Regions from separate parts of the Paenibacillus sp. G2S3 genome, predicted to be linked through region 1. Evidence: riboswitches for the same ligand, from Rfam matches in the RefSeq annotation. Region 1 holds a riboswitch; each other region holds the start of a gene.
What was found. Region 1 has a riboswitch for cyclic di-AMP ahead of QNH28_RS00190 (resuscitation-promoting factor). Riboswitches for the same ligand answer to the same signal wherever they lie in the genome.
Positions count from the first base shown of each region.

Region 2: another riboswitch for cyclic di-AMP. It lies ahead of QNH28_RS24695 (TrkH family potassium uptake protein); the one in region 1 lies ahead of QNH28_RS00190 (resuscitation-promoting factor).
Region 3: another riboswitch for cyclic di-AMP. It lies ahead of QNH28_RS10895 (KamA family radical SAM protein); the one in region 1 lies ahead of QNH28_RS00190 (resuscitation-promoting factor).

Region 1 covers NZ_CP126095.1:39,992-44,267, reverse strand. The annotation lists gene rnmV (ribonuclease M5) at 1-379, opposite strand, end outside; gene QNH28_RS00190 (resuscitation-promoting factor) at 557-1,720, opposite strand; cyclic di-AMP (ydaO/yuaA leader) riboswitch at 2,002-2,231, opposite strand; gene QNH28_RS00185 (TatD family hydrolase) at 2,429-3,199, opposite strand; gene QNH28_RS00180 (HD domain-containing protein) at 3,293-4,276, opposite strand, start outside.
Region 2 covers NZ_CP126095.1:5,616,453-5,620,728, reverse strand. The annotation lists gene QNH28_RS24700 (CPBP family intramembrane glutamic endopeptidase) at 1-1,616, opposite strand, end outside; cyclic di-AMP (ydaO/yuaA leader) riboswitch at 1,931-2,112, shown strand; gene QNH28_RS24695 (TrkH family potassium uptake protein) at 2,246-3,541, shown strand; gene QNH28_RS24690 (potassium channel family protein) at 3,555-4,223, shown strand.
Region 3 covers NZ_CP126095.1:2,546,012-2,550,287, reverse strand. The annotation lists gene QNH28_RS10905 (ABC transporter substrate-binding protein) at 1-167, shown strand, start outside; gene QNH28_RS10900 (ABC transporter substrate-binding protein) at 306-1,973, shown strand; cyclic di-AMP (ydaO/yuaA leader) riboswitch at 2,022-2,165, shown strand; gene QNH28_RS10895 (KamA family radical SAM protein) at 2,302-3,471, shown strand; gene QNH28_RS10890 (hypothetical protein) at 3,473-4,198, opposite strand; gene QNH28_RS10885 (fluoroquinolone export ABC transporter permease subunit) at 4,195-4,276, opposite strand, start outside.

The DNA of each region.
Region 1 (4,276 bases):
CAGCGGCCATTAGATCATCAAGCCCAATTAAAGCAGGTGCTCCTTCAAAAGAGGTATGTACATTCCGCAGCGCATGACGAATCGCCTCTGGAGATGCATTCTCCACACCGATATCTCCCTTGCGAGTTGCGTCCTTCTCCGGAATGAAGGCGTGCTTGCAGCCTGGCACCTTTGCGGACACAATCTTACGAATTCGCTCACCCGCATGATCCGGGTCAGTAAGAATAATTACTCCTCTACGTTCCATAGCAAGCGCGATCTTCGCAATTACGGTCCGGTCTACAGCCGACCCCCCTGTTTCGATCGTATCTGCTTCTACAGCGCGTTTAACAGCGACGGTATCACTCTTACCTTCAACGACAATTAATTCCTTAATCATATCTCTTGACTCCTTCCAAAAAAAGCAAAAAAGAAGAGGTTTCGCTCCTCTTCTTTTGGTTAAAGAATGTATAAGTGATGAGCGGTTGCTCTGCGATCAACGAAATGATCATCTGGCGTTCCTTAACGGTTATCATCACTATAGCTTATCAAAGAATAATTTGCAAAAGCTTCAGTACTAGTTTAACTCCGGCTTCACAGGTCCAATCACATAAACGGTACGTGATTTACGGCCGAAATTACGCACATGGCTCAGTGAATCGTAATAGACATCTACTTTATTGCCTTTAATGGCACCGCCAGTATCTTCTGCTCGGCGGAATCCAAGCCCCTCGATATATACCCACCAGCCAATAGGAATTACATTCGGGTCTACTGCAATCGTACGACCTTCCGTTACGCGTGTTCCGGAAGCAGTTTTGGTACCTATGCCTGGCTCTTCTGATGAATAAGCTGTCATGGAGACGTTCTTAATCATCTTCTTGTACTCAAAGTCTACGCCAGCCTTGCTTGTGACGTTATTAGTCTTAGCGCTAACCTTAGCCGTTTTAGTAGTGGTGTTTGATTTGGAAGTTGTTGTAGATTTAGCTACAGTCGGCTTAGGAAGTGCTTTGGTACCAACGGCAATAATCTTATCTTTCGTTACCGTTTGTACTTCCTTACCAATCATGCGCATAGAGGCCAGTTCTCCGTCTTGGTAGATCTTTTCAATATGCTGAATCATGACGCCTGGTTTGCCTGCCTGTGCCACTCTAACTGTTCCCACAGTAAGGGAGGGATCTGCTGTCTTGATGACTCTGAAGGGTAAGTTAGTTGTTCGCTGTACGGTCTGTTTGTTGATGCGAACAATCTTAATCTCCATGTTGGCAGAAATGGTGGTGTCTAACGAAGGGAAAATCTTATCCTGACCTTCTAGCGTGATACCCATTTTGTCAATTGCTTTACCAATGGTATCCTCGGTCGTATATAATGTTTTTGTTGCTCCGTCCGCAGTAAGGCTAATTTTCTGCGCACGATTAATTACGACACGGTCACCGTCTTTTATTTCATCACTCAGACCTAAAGATAGTTCATCATGTGGCTGCAGCGAAATTTGCTCTTTCTCCAGCACATCACCAAGAAGCGCTTCTCGCGTTTCAAGCGTCTGTGTCTGTCCGTCTATTACTAAAAATAATTGTTTGTTACTTTGACCATGTACGTACAGCAGAATAAGTAGCGCGATAGCGACTGAAATCACGCCTGCAAGTAAAAGTACGCGAGTATTTACTTGCTCCCACCGTAATGCGAAAGACCTGCTGGATGACTGCGAATCATGGGATACCTCTGGTTGGAATACGCCCATTCTCTCCATCCTCCTTACATAGCCTCGTCGTCAATTGTATATCATGAGGACTGAATTTCTTTGACGAAACTATTTGAGATTGTCACAGGACACGCACGTATTAACTTAGCGTCTCCTGCTCATGGATCGCCTGCTCGGCACAGCTACTCCCACCCCTGTTATATAACAGTATGTGGGCAACATTCTATTTATTCAAAAATAAAAAAGCCTAAAAAGAGTTCAACTGAGGACTCTTTCGTGGCTTCTCCAATGTCAGAATAGAGAATGCTTGTGCACGAGGTTGCCTCTCTTACTTGCGCTTACGGGGTTAGCTGTCGGGTTCGGACGAAAGAGAGACGCCCTATTTCAGGTCACCCGCTCATGGCGGTTGCCCTTAAATTCACCCCAAAGACCACGTGAAGAAATCAAATACTGTCCTGCGGCACGTCTAAGCCGTATTTAAAATACAGGCATGCGGCAGTTCAATATTGGTTCCCCCGTTCTCCATACGGAGACTCAGCGAGACGATCCATGAATCAATGGCTGTCACTATAACACAGCTCACATCACTGAAAAGATGATATCCTGTTTTGATGCATGTTGTAAAGGACGATTCAACCACGTTTAAGCAAAAATATGGTTAAAATATTGTAATATTCAGCCGTTTTTATATTAAAAAAGTTTAATATATCGGCTATTCTCTATTTTTCACCTGTTTTACTCCCGTTTTCAGTCAATCCCAAATCGTTCCAGTGCGTTCGCATACGTTATTTTAGCCAATTCTTCCCATGTTAACCCTTTAATTTCAGCTGCCGCCTCTGCTACCAGCTTCACATGAGCGCTCTCATTTCGCTTCCCACGGAACGGGTGTGGAGTCAAATATGGAGCATCCGTTTCGATCAATAATCGGTCTAGTGGGGTCTGAGCAAGCACTTCTTTTGGCACTCTTGCATTCTTGAACGTAATGGGTCCTCCAAATGATAAATGAAAACCAAGATTCAAGCACATTTTAGCGGTTTCCCAGCTTCCTGAGAACGAGTGCATCACGCCTCCAACCTCATTTGCCTTTTCCTCGCGTAAGATCCGTACAACATCTTCATGGGCATCACGATCATGAATACAAATCGGCATATTTAGTTCACGGGCTAGTCCAATTTGTTTGCGAAAAACCTCGTGTTGCACATCCTTGGGAGAAGTATCCCAGTAGTAATCCAGTCCAATTTCACCGATAGCCACCACTTTTTTATGACTGCACAAAGAAGCGATCCAATCCAGATCTCCTTCTTTCATATCAATCGCGTCCTGCGGATGCCAGCCCACTGCTGCATAAATATAATCATAAGATTCCGCCAGCTTCATCGTTGAAGGAATCGTCTCCCGATTAAATCCGATATTAATCATCTTGCTAACTCCTGCCTCAACAGCACGAGCAATTACTTCTTCGCGATCCTCGTCGAATTGAGGTGCATCCAGATGCGTATGTGTGTCAAACAGAAACATTTTAACCCTCACTCCTTGTTCTTTTTTAAATATAAGACAGCATAAATTTCACGTTATCCGTTCTTCTTGTCATAAATCCCATATTTTCTTGTATTATTTTGCAAAAATCTCTGCTATAGAAGCAGGCAATCGTGTAAGCGCATTTCTCAACTTATCCTGAGGAAAATAAAGATGATGTCTACCACGGTGAATACCGCTAATCGAGCGTACAATATCCGACACCTCTGAAATTTCCCGCAGATGATCATGCCGATCAAGTAGAAGGATTTGGTTATTATCAAAAGCTTCTCCCGGACGGAACACATCATAGGGCAGATCTGTCGGAAAATCAATCTCCAAGTCATATTCTGGGTGAAGTCCCGCTGCCGCAAAACTGCTGCGAATTTCAGTAATCATATCTGTATTGAGATTCTCCATCTCAACGTATTTATACAGTTTACGATGAATAAACCGCGTACACAAATCGCTTAATAGCTCATCCTTCTCAAGCGTCCATTGCATAAAAGCCGTCTGAACCAGTGCTTCATCCAGCATTAAATATTGCTTCACTGTCACCTCACCACGGAACAAATCCTCCAGCGGATTAATCATGAAATTAAAATTATACCCCTCTTGGAAAAGCTCCTTAGCTCTACGGAAAATTTGTCGTAAAATAATCTCAGAGCTACGTGTCACCGGATGAAAATAGACTTGCCAGTACATTTGATAACGCGACATCAAATAATCTTCAATGGCATGCATTCCTGATTCTTTTACAACAACCCGACCATTATAAGGACGTAGCATTCTCAAAATCCGATCAATGTCGATCGTTCCATAGTTTACACCTGTATAGTACGCATCACGCAGCAAATAATCCATGCGATCAGCATCTAGCGGACTGGAAACCAAATTTACAACAATTTCATGCTCATAAGTTTTAGAGATCACCGAAGCTACTTTACGAGGAAAATCCTCCCCCACATCACGCAAGATCTCAGTAATCTCTGTGTCCTCCAGAATAATACGACAAGTCCAATCTTCATGATTCATTTCAAAAGCTTCTTCTATAGAATGAGAAAATGGACCATGCCCCAA
Region 2 (4,276 bases), 1.1 Mb from region 1:
TAGGCGACTATGAACGGCATGATAATCGCGAAGATACCAGCCCCAACATTCACGCTTTCCTTCATAAAGATCAGTGTGGCGCCCATCAAAATGCTGTCAAACACAACGTGACTGAACATGACGGCAATAAAGCCGTAACGAAGGAAAATATAGCTAAAGAGCAGCCCGATCACGGTCAGCTCAATAGGACGGGAACTGATGGGGTAGATCGGATACAGCGTATGGCCAAACGCCCAGACCAGCGTGGTGATCAGGCAAGCAATGAACGTGCTACGGAATACTTTTTTCAACATAGGAATTCCGAAAAAACGATAAATAGCTTCCTCGGATAAACCAGCGAGCCATGCAACGATGGGCAGCAGCCAAGCATATCTCATGTTGTAAGGAGATTGAGTAGCGTCAGTAGTGGACCAGTTCTGCAAGGTAAATGATAATACGATGAACATAAGGGTCTGCACCCCTAGCAGCACGAATGCCCAGACGTATCCAGCCCGGATGCTATCCAGTACATATTTTCCATAGCCAGGCTCTTTGGCACGGGGCCACGGATTCATCCCTTCTTCTTTTTTCCAAAGGCCGTCCCCTCCAACTAAAGAAAAATAGAGCAGGGAGGACATTAGAAGGCTATATAAGGCATAAATGATGAACATAATGACGGAAGTTATCTGAGCCTCGAGTCCTTCACCTGAGGATTCAGGAAGCATATTATAGGTGCTGATCATCATGATTACAAAATAAGCCGAGCTTAGGAATATTCCACGCTTAAAGGAGGTATGTTCTCTTCTAAGTATGCTGTAGATAAGTGCCAGAAGTCCTAAAGCTAAGGTAGGCAGACCGTAGCCGAATAGAGTAAGCTTTTCCGCGAGAGAGGTCTGGTCCTTCACGTAGGAGGTATGCCAGGCTGGAGCAGTGAATCCTGCTTTAAAGCTGGATACCTGTTCGCCAGCGAAATCGAAATAATAGTGTAGCAAGGATTCACCGATCTGCACGGAACGATCTGTATACACGAGCCCGTAGTTTCCCGTATTCGACTCAATTTGCAGCTTGGCGGGATTCACATCCCATTCCTGAAGCCAAGGGCGGGCAAGATTTTCTTTTTGTGCTAGAGACAAGGCAGTACCCTTGTCCTCTTCTTTTGCACTGGTGGATACAGTGCTTGGTAACCCGGCACCTGATCCTTCTGCACCTTGTGTGAAAGCGACAACTGCGCCAGTATACATATTGAGGTCAACGGAGATCAGTGGCTCTTGTTCCGCTGAAGGACTAAGTGTTACACGGAAAATGTCAAAAGGATATCGTTGATCCAATTTCTTCTTTGTATAGTCCTCCAAAAGCTTCTCGCGGGACATATAACCATAAAAGGAAGAGTCCGTTTCGTACAGTACATTCCACTGATCATTTGGTGCATGGGTGTAGTTTAGCTTTTGTTCTGCGAATGATATCGCTTTGTCGCGGGCTTCCGCCTTGCTGATGACAGTAGAATCTTCCCCGGCAGGGCTATTTAGCACCGAGGGAGCAATCTGAAACATAATAAATAGAATAAGACCGATAATGCCCGAGATGATGAGCCTCTTGGAGAGGGCACGTTGCTGTAAGGGCTGGCCAACGGGATTCATGTAACGCCTCCTTGTAAACTGACAATGTTATGTTCCATTATAGTATTAGTGCCATGATAGTTACAAAAATCATCGTATATTCTTTTTATGGGTAATAGAGATATTATAGAATAGGTAACTGAATATATACCATGAATTTAAGGTGATCATTTCTTCATTTTTCATGAAAATCGATGCAATTGCAGGGAAAACACGGAAAAGTGATGAGAAAAGGCACTCCTATTGGTACATCCTCTCCAAACCGCATTTTTCATTTGAATCACCATTAATAGTGTCTTTGTGATTTATCGAAATAACATATATAATTTGTATGCAATTGTATATAGCCGAATTTCAGGTGAAAACGGGGGAACCACAAGAAGTAATGAAAAGATGAGTATACGCCGTAAACGGTGTCTTTATTCATCAGGGGTGAATTTCGTTCTAGGAACGAATAGGGCAGCCTGCACAGTCCGAATCCGTCAGCTAACCTCGTAGGCTAATTTACTGCAGGGACCAAGGGTAGCATTGGTTTTCCAGTGCTTTTTTTGTTGGAATTCTTTAAATTAGATAAGAGGGTGAGCATAGTGGCTTCACAGTTTCGCAGGGTTTCTGAATCAAAGTTTCTGAAGCTCTCTCCGCCTCAAATTATGGTGCTCGGTTTTGCATCGATTATTCTGATAGGCGCCTTGCTGCTTATGCTTCCCATTTCGAGTACTAGCCAGAATGCATTGAGTTTTATTGATGCGTTGTTTACTTCGACTTCGGCAACCTGCGTGACAGGACTTGTGGTGCTGGACACCGGGACGACATTCACCATTTTTGGGAAAACCGTGATTATGGTGCTAATCCAGGTCGGCGGCTTAGGGTTTATGACGATGGCGACCTTATTTGCCATGATGATGAAACGTAAAATTTCCTTGCGGGACAGACTGATCCTACAGGAAGCGATGAACCAAGGCTCAATGGAGGGGATTGTTCGACTGATCCGGAGGGTACTTATTTATTCTTTGGTCATCGAAGGCTGTGCAGCGGTGCTACTGTCCATACGCTGGGCATTTGATATGCCGCTCGGCAAGGCCATTTATTTTGGGATATTTCATGCGGTATCCATGTTTAATAATGCTGGATTTGATATTTTCGGGGATTTCCGGAGTTTAACCGATTATGTATATGACCCGCTTGTGAATATCGTAGTGATGTTTCTGATTGTCTCCGGCGGAATCGGTTTTATTGTCATGTCGGATCTGGTGGAGTTTCGTGTCAAACGTAAATTATCTTTGCATAGCAAAGTTGTACTCTCTACCACTGCAGGGCTTATTCTTATCGGCGCTTTGGTCATTTTTATATTTGAATTTACGAATCAGCGCACACTGGGTAATCTGAATTTCGGCGGCAAAATATTATCGGCATTCTTTCAGTCTGTATCGCCCCGAACCGCTGGTGCCAACACGGTGGATATTGCCGGGCTGCGGCAAGCCTCGCAGTTCTTTATGGTTATCCTTATGTTTATTGGTGCATCACCGGGTTCAACAGGTGGCGGGATCAAGACTACAACCTTTACCCTTATGATTGGTGCAGTAATCGCGATGCTACGCGGGCGTGAAGATGTTGTGCTGTTCCGTTATCGATTGGCTCAGGAGCGTATCTATAAAGCGTTGACGTTAACTTTACTGGCTTTACTATTGGTCCTCTCTGTGTCGATGTTACTGTCCACAACAGAGGATAGTAATTTCTTAGCAATACTATTCGAGACGACCTCAGCCTTTGCTACGGTTGGACTAAGTATGGGGCTGACACCTGAACTGTCTGTTATCGGCAAGATTCTGATTTGTCTGACGATGTTTGCGGGTCGGCTAGGTCCATTAACATTAGTGTATGCGCTTGGACCAAAACAGGGTAAACCATTGTATAAGCACCCAGAAGGTAAAATAATTATTGGATAGGAGTTAATCCGAAATGAAAGCACAGCAATTTGTAGTAATCGGCTTAGGCCGCTTCGGTTCAAGTCTCGCGCTTGAGCTGATGGAAATGGGCTACGAGGTGCTCGGCATCGATCACCAAGAGGAGCGCGTGGAGGATATGAGCGATCATCTGACGCATGCGGTAGTGGCTGATGCTACAGATGAAGGGATTATGCGCTCGCTCGGCGTACGGAACTTTGACTGTGGGATTGTAGCGATTGGTGACAATATGGAACGAAGTATTCTGGCGGCGATATTGTTAAAAGAGATTGGAGTCAAGCAAGTAGTAGCCAAGGCGATCTCGATCCTTCATGGTCGTGCGTTGTCCAGGCTGGGCGTAGACCGGGTTATTTTTCCGGAGCGGGATATGGGGATTCGGGTGGCGCATCAGCTCGTGACGCCCAATTTGCTGGATTATATTGAACTGTCCAAGGATTATAAAATCGTTGAGCTAACCGTGCCTTCCTGCATGAACGGGAAAAGCTTGTCGGATTTAAATACAAGAGCGAAATATGGCTGCAGTATTGTTGCCCTGAACCGGGAAAGTGGAATTATAGTTGCTCCAACGGCGCATGATCATTTGAGTGAGGGCGACGTTATGGTACTCATTGGTTCTAATGAAAGTATTGATCGATTTGAGGAGGAAGTTGTAAACCAAGAATAAATAGTTAAGCCCTCCGTCCTTACATGGGACGGAGGGCTTTTTAAATCTAGGTT
Region 3 (4,276 bases), 2.5 Mb from region 1:
AAGCAAAACAATCCACAGAAAATCTATTAAAAAGTCCTATCTGGAAAAGCCTGCCCGCCGTCAAGAACGAATATGTCTATACACAAGACATCATGAAGACCTCCAGTGATGCAACAACGAGAGATTGGCTGCTCGGAGAAATTCCTCAGCTATTAAAAATGAAATAACCCTCCATGATTCGAGTGTTTAGCACACGGCTGATAGAAAACTGCAAGAAGCATATCAACAGTTGTTGATATGCTTCTTTGTTTTATATACAATAAATTCATTGATAATCATTCTCACCAAAAGACGGAGGCTGAACTATGCTGCAAACTTCACTATCCTGCCCCCCGCTCCACTCTCTGCTGTTTCAGCTGATCGATGCCGAACTGATACTTCAAGCTGCCGATTCAAGCTCTGTATCACGTACAACTCATGACTATACCCTTCTCGTTTTTACTGGGGGGAACGGGCACCTGAACCTCGATGATCAGAGCGTGACGCTGATTTCAGATAAATGTTATCTACTAGCTCCCGGAATCTCCTATAGTACGAGCAATCAGGAAATGACCATGTATTATTATCTCATCACTTTTACAGCAATTTATACAAAAGTGCAGCCGGAACGTTATTCTGGTGAACTACTTTCAGGCAGACGCGAATTAATTGTCCATCCGTTTACCAAAGTAATCCGCCTTGTGGAAGATCTACTTATGAACAAGAATAGCTCCGATGATGTACAGCAATTCAAGCGACAATTGAAATTCCAAGAATTGATGCTGCTATTTTTTGAGCATAATTATCCTTCCAAGCACCTGCCAAGTCCCACAGAATCCGTAGAAATGACTATACAATTCATAGAGGAGCATTATACAGAGAGTATCACCGTGAAGCAGTTGGCTGAGCTGGCGGGGATATCGTTCTGGCAGTATACACCGATCTTTCAACAGCTTACCGGCAAAAAGCCCCTTGAGTACCTGACCGATCTGCGCATTAGTCATTCCAAGCGCTTCCTCTTGGAGTCGACTGAACCGCTGCGGGAAATTGCCCGACTGGTCGGTTTTTCCGATGAATATTATTTCAGCCGCCGCTTTCGGCAAAAAACCGGAGTTACCCCCGGACAATATGCGCATCAGCGAGGTCGTAAGCTCACTGTAAAAGATTGGACAGGCCATGAGGTGGAGATTCCAGAGCGAGCGAGACGTATTGTCTATCATGGGGAGACACTTGGTGATCTTCTCGCGCTAGGCGTGAAGCCCATCGGAGGAGATGAAGCGTTCGCACGGAACAGCGTCTATAAACATCGGCTTAAGAAGCTCGCCAATGTTGGTTTTCCGCTGGACCCGCAGTTGACCGCTTCACTAAATCCAGATTTGATCATTATGGCCAATAGTGATGAAAGAGCCTACAGAGCTGTTTCCAGCATCGCTCCGACAGTCACCTTTGATTCCTTTGCACCACTCGAAAGTCGAATGCGGATACTCGGTAGTTGGCTCGGTAAACAACACGAAGCCGAAGCGTGGCTAGAGTCATTTACAATCAAAAACGCTGCCATGTGGCAGCAGCTTTACGGGACTAGTCTCCAAGCTGGAGAGACCGCCTCTGCTTTGGTCTATGACCATGGAAATCATCTGTATGCTATGGGAATGTCCGGATTCTCCAGTGCACTTTATGCTCCGTGTGGTCTACAACCGACCGAGGACATCCAAGCTATATTAGATGAAGGATTAGGATTCGCCGAAGTTGATCCCGTGCGGCTTCCTGCCTACGCCGGAGATCATATCTTTATGCTCATCCCCGAAGAGCAAAACTCTCGAGCCGCTATGGAGCAGCTTCTAGACAGCTCACTTTGGAGAAGTCTCCCGGCAGTACGTCACGGACAGGTGTATCTGCTCGACGGTAGTAAATGGAACTCTAGTGACGCATTAACTCGGGAGAAGCTACTAACATTATTGCCTAAACTGCTAGGAGGAAGTTCCACTAGCACCTGAAGCTGGGTCTAGGATTCTCTTTTGACTTTTTAAAACTTCATAGGGTATACTTTATCTACGCTTAATTTCCAACTTTTACAGTTGAAAAGCGGGGGAACCAGTTAATTGGGGCGAATCATTGAGCATTTGAATGTAGGGTACCATCTTACCCGAGTCCGTCAGCTAACCTCGTCAGCAGTGGATGGGTCTGCTTTTCCTGTTATTTACATAACCAGAGACCCTTGCTAAGGGTCTCTTTTTGTGTTTTTTGGACCCTGCTGGCAGTAGATTGGCCTTTGACACTAAGGCTCCCTCTTTTCTCACACAAAGGGACAAAGGAGAGATGTAAGTGCAAAAGGTAAAATACTTCACGGATATTAACAAAATCGCTATGTTGTCTGAGCTGGAAAAAGAGAATCAGAAAGAAATTACCGACAAATTTGTTTTTCGTGTGAATGACTACTATCTGTCTTTGATCAACTGGGACGATCCAGATGATCCCATTCGTAAGCTGGTTATCCCTAACGAAGGTGAACTGCTGGAATATGGACGCTGGGATGCCTCAGATGAAGACACCAATTATGTTGTACCGGGTTGTCAGCACAAGTATCAAACAATAGCATTACTGATTGTATCCGAGGTCTGCGGAGCCTATTGCCGCTACTGCTTCCGTAAACGACTGTTCCGAAATGACGTGAAGGAAGCCATGTCTGATGTCTCTCCGGGGCTGGAGTATATTGCGAACCACCCTGAGATTAACAACGTTCTTCTTACCGGCGGTGATAGTTTAATTCTATCCACACCTAAGCTAAGATCCATTATTGAAAAATTGAGAAGCATTGAGCATGTCAAGATTATCAGATTAGGCTCGAAGATTCCCGTGTTTAATCCGATGCGGATCTCTGAAGACGAAGCACTGCTGGAGCTGATTCGCACTTACTCTACCGAAGACAAGCGAATCTATGTTATGGCGCATATCAATCATCCTCGTGAAATCACACCTGAAGCCAAAAAAGCATTTAAAGCCCTCCACAACGCTGGGGCAATTGTCGTAAATCAGACCCCAGTCCTTAAAGGCATCAACGATGATCCCGTTATATTGGGAGAATTACTAGACCGACTCTCTTGGGCTGGCGTTACCCCTTACTACTTTTTCGTGAATCGTCCAGTTGCCGGAAATCGAGATTTTGTATTGCCTCTTGAACAGGTCTATCAAATTGTAGAAGAAGCCAAAGCCAGAACCTCAGGACTCGGCAAAAGAGTACGCTTATCCATGTCACACACCTCCGGAAAGATAGAAATTCTCGCAATTAATAACGGAAAAGCCTATCTCAAATACCATCAATCCAGAGATCAGGAATACGGAAAGTTTATGATTCTAGATTGCCCTAAGGAAGCAGAATGGTTCGATGACCTGCCTGGGAATGAGGAATATTGGACCCCACCTGTGAAAAAGAACGATGCCATTATTTCTGTTAATGAGTTATCAGACAAGTCTGCGGATCTGATCTGTAAATAATTCAATCAACTCTTTTAATAAAAATCCTGACCATGATACTCAGAAGACTCAAATGAAATAAAAGCCCCACCATAAAGTATGCAAGCACACTAAAACTACTAGCCGCATTTATAACAAAAAATAACTTAGCAGGCCAATACGTAGGAATCCACGCACCGGTAAATTGCCATGGTGATGGAACAAAATAAGCTACGATTGGCCCTGCTATAAACAAACCACCTATCTTGGATAAAGCTAAGCCCTCTACCTTATTTGCAGCGAATGAAGCAAGAAATAGAGCAAAGCAAGGTGCTTCAATGGCTAATAATAAAAGAATGTATATATGCTCTAATTGAAAGCTAGATAAGCCGGAAACTATAAAATATAGCGATGAAAGAAGTGTACAGAGTACAGATGGAAGGAATAGTCGATACACCATGTATCCTCTGCGCATTAATGGCGTAACCGCATAATAAGAGATGACATTCTCATCTCGTTCATCAAGCATTAAAAGACCTGTCATCATACCGGTTAGCATAGGAAAGGTCACGCCTAAAAAAATCGCAGCAAAGCTACTATATTTATATAAATCGAAAGCATAACCATTCGTCAGCCAATCGGCAATCATTGGAAATCCAAACCTTGAGACCACTAGAAGCGCTAAAGGAGCAAAGATGCCGACCATAAGCACCGGATCCAACCCAGCATGCCGGATATCGCTTATAAAAAGCGTATGATACTTCTTCATCTCCCGCCTCCTCCCTTACCTATGCGCATCATTACATGTTGCACGAAGGACTTTTTTGCCCATACGTATATCACTACA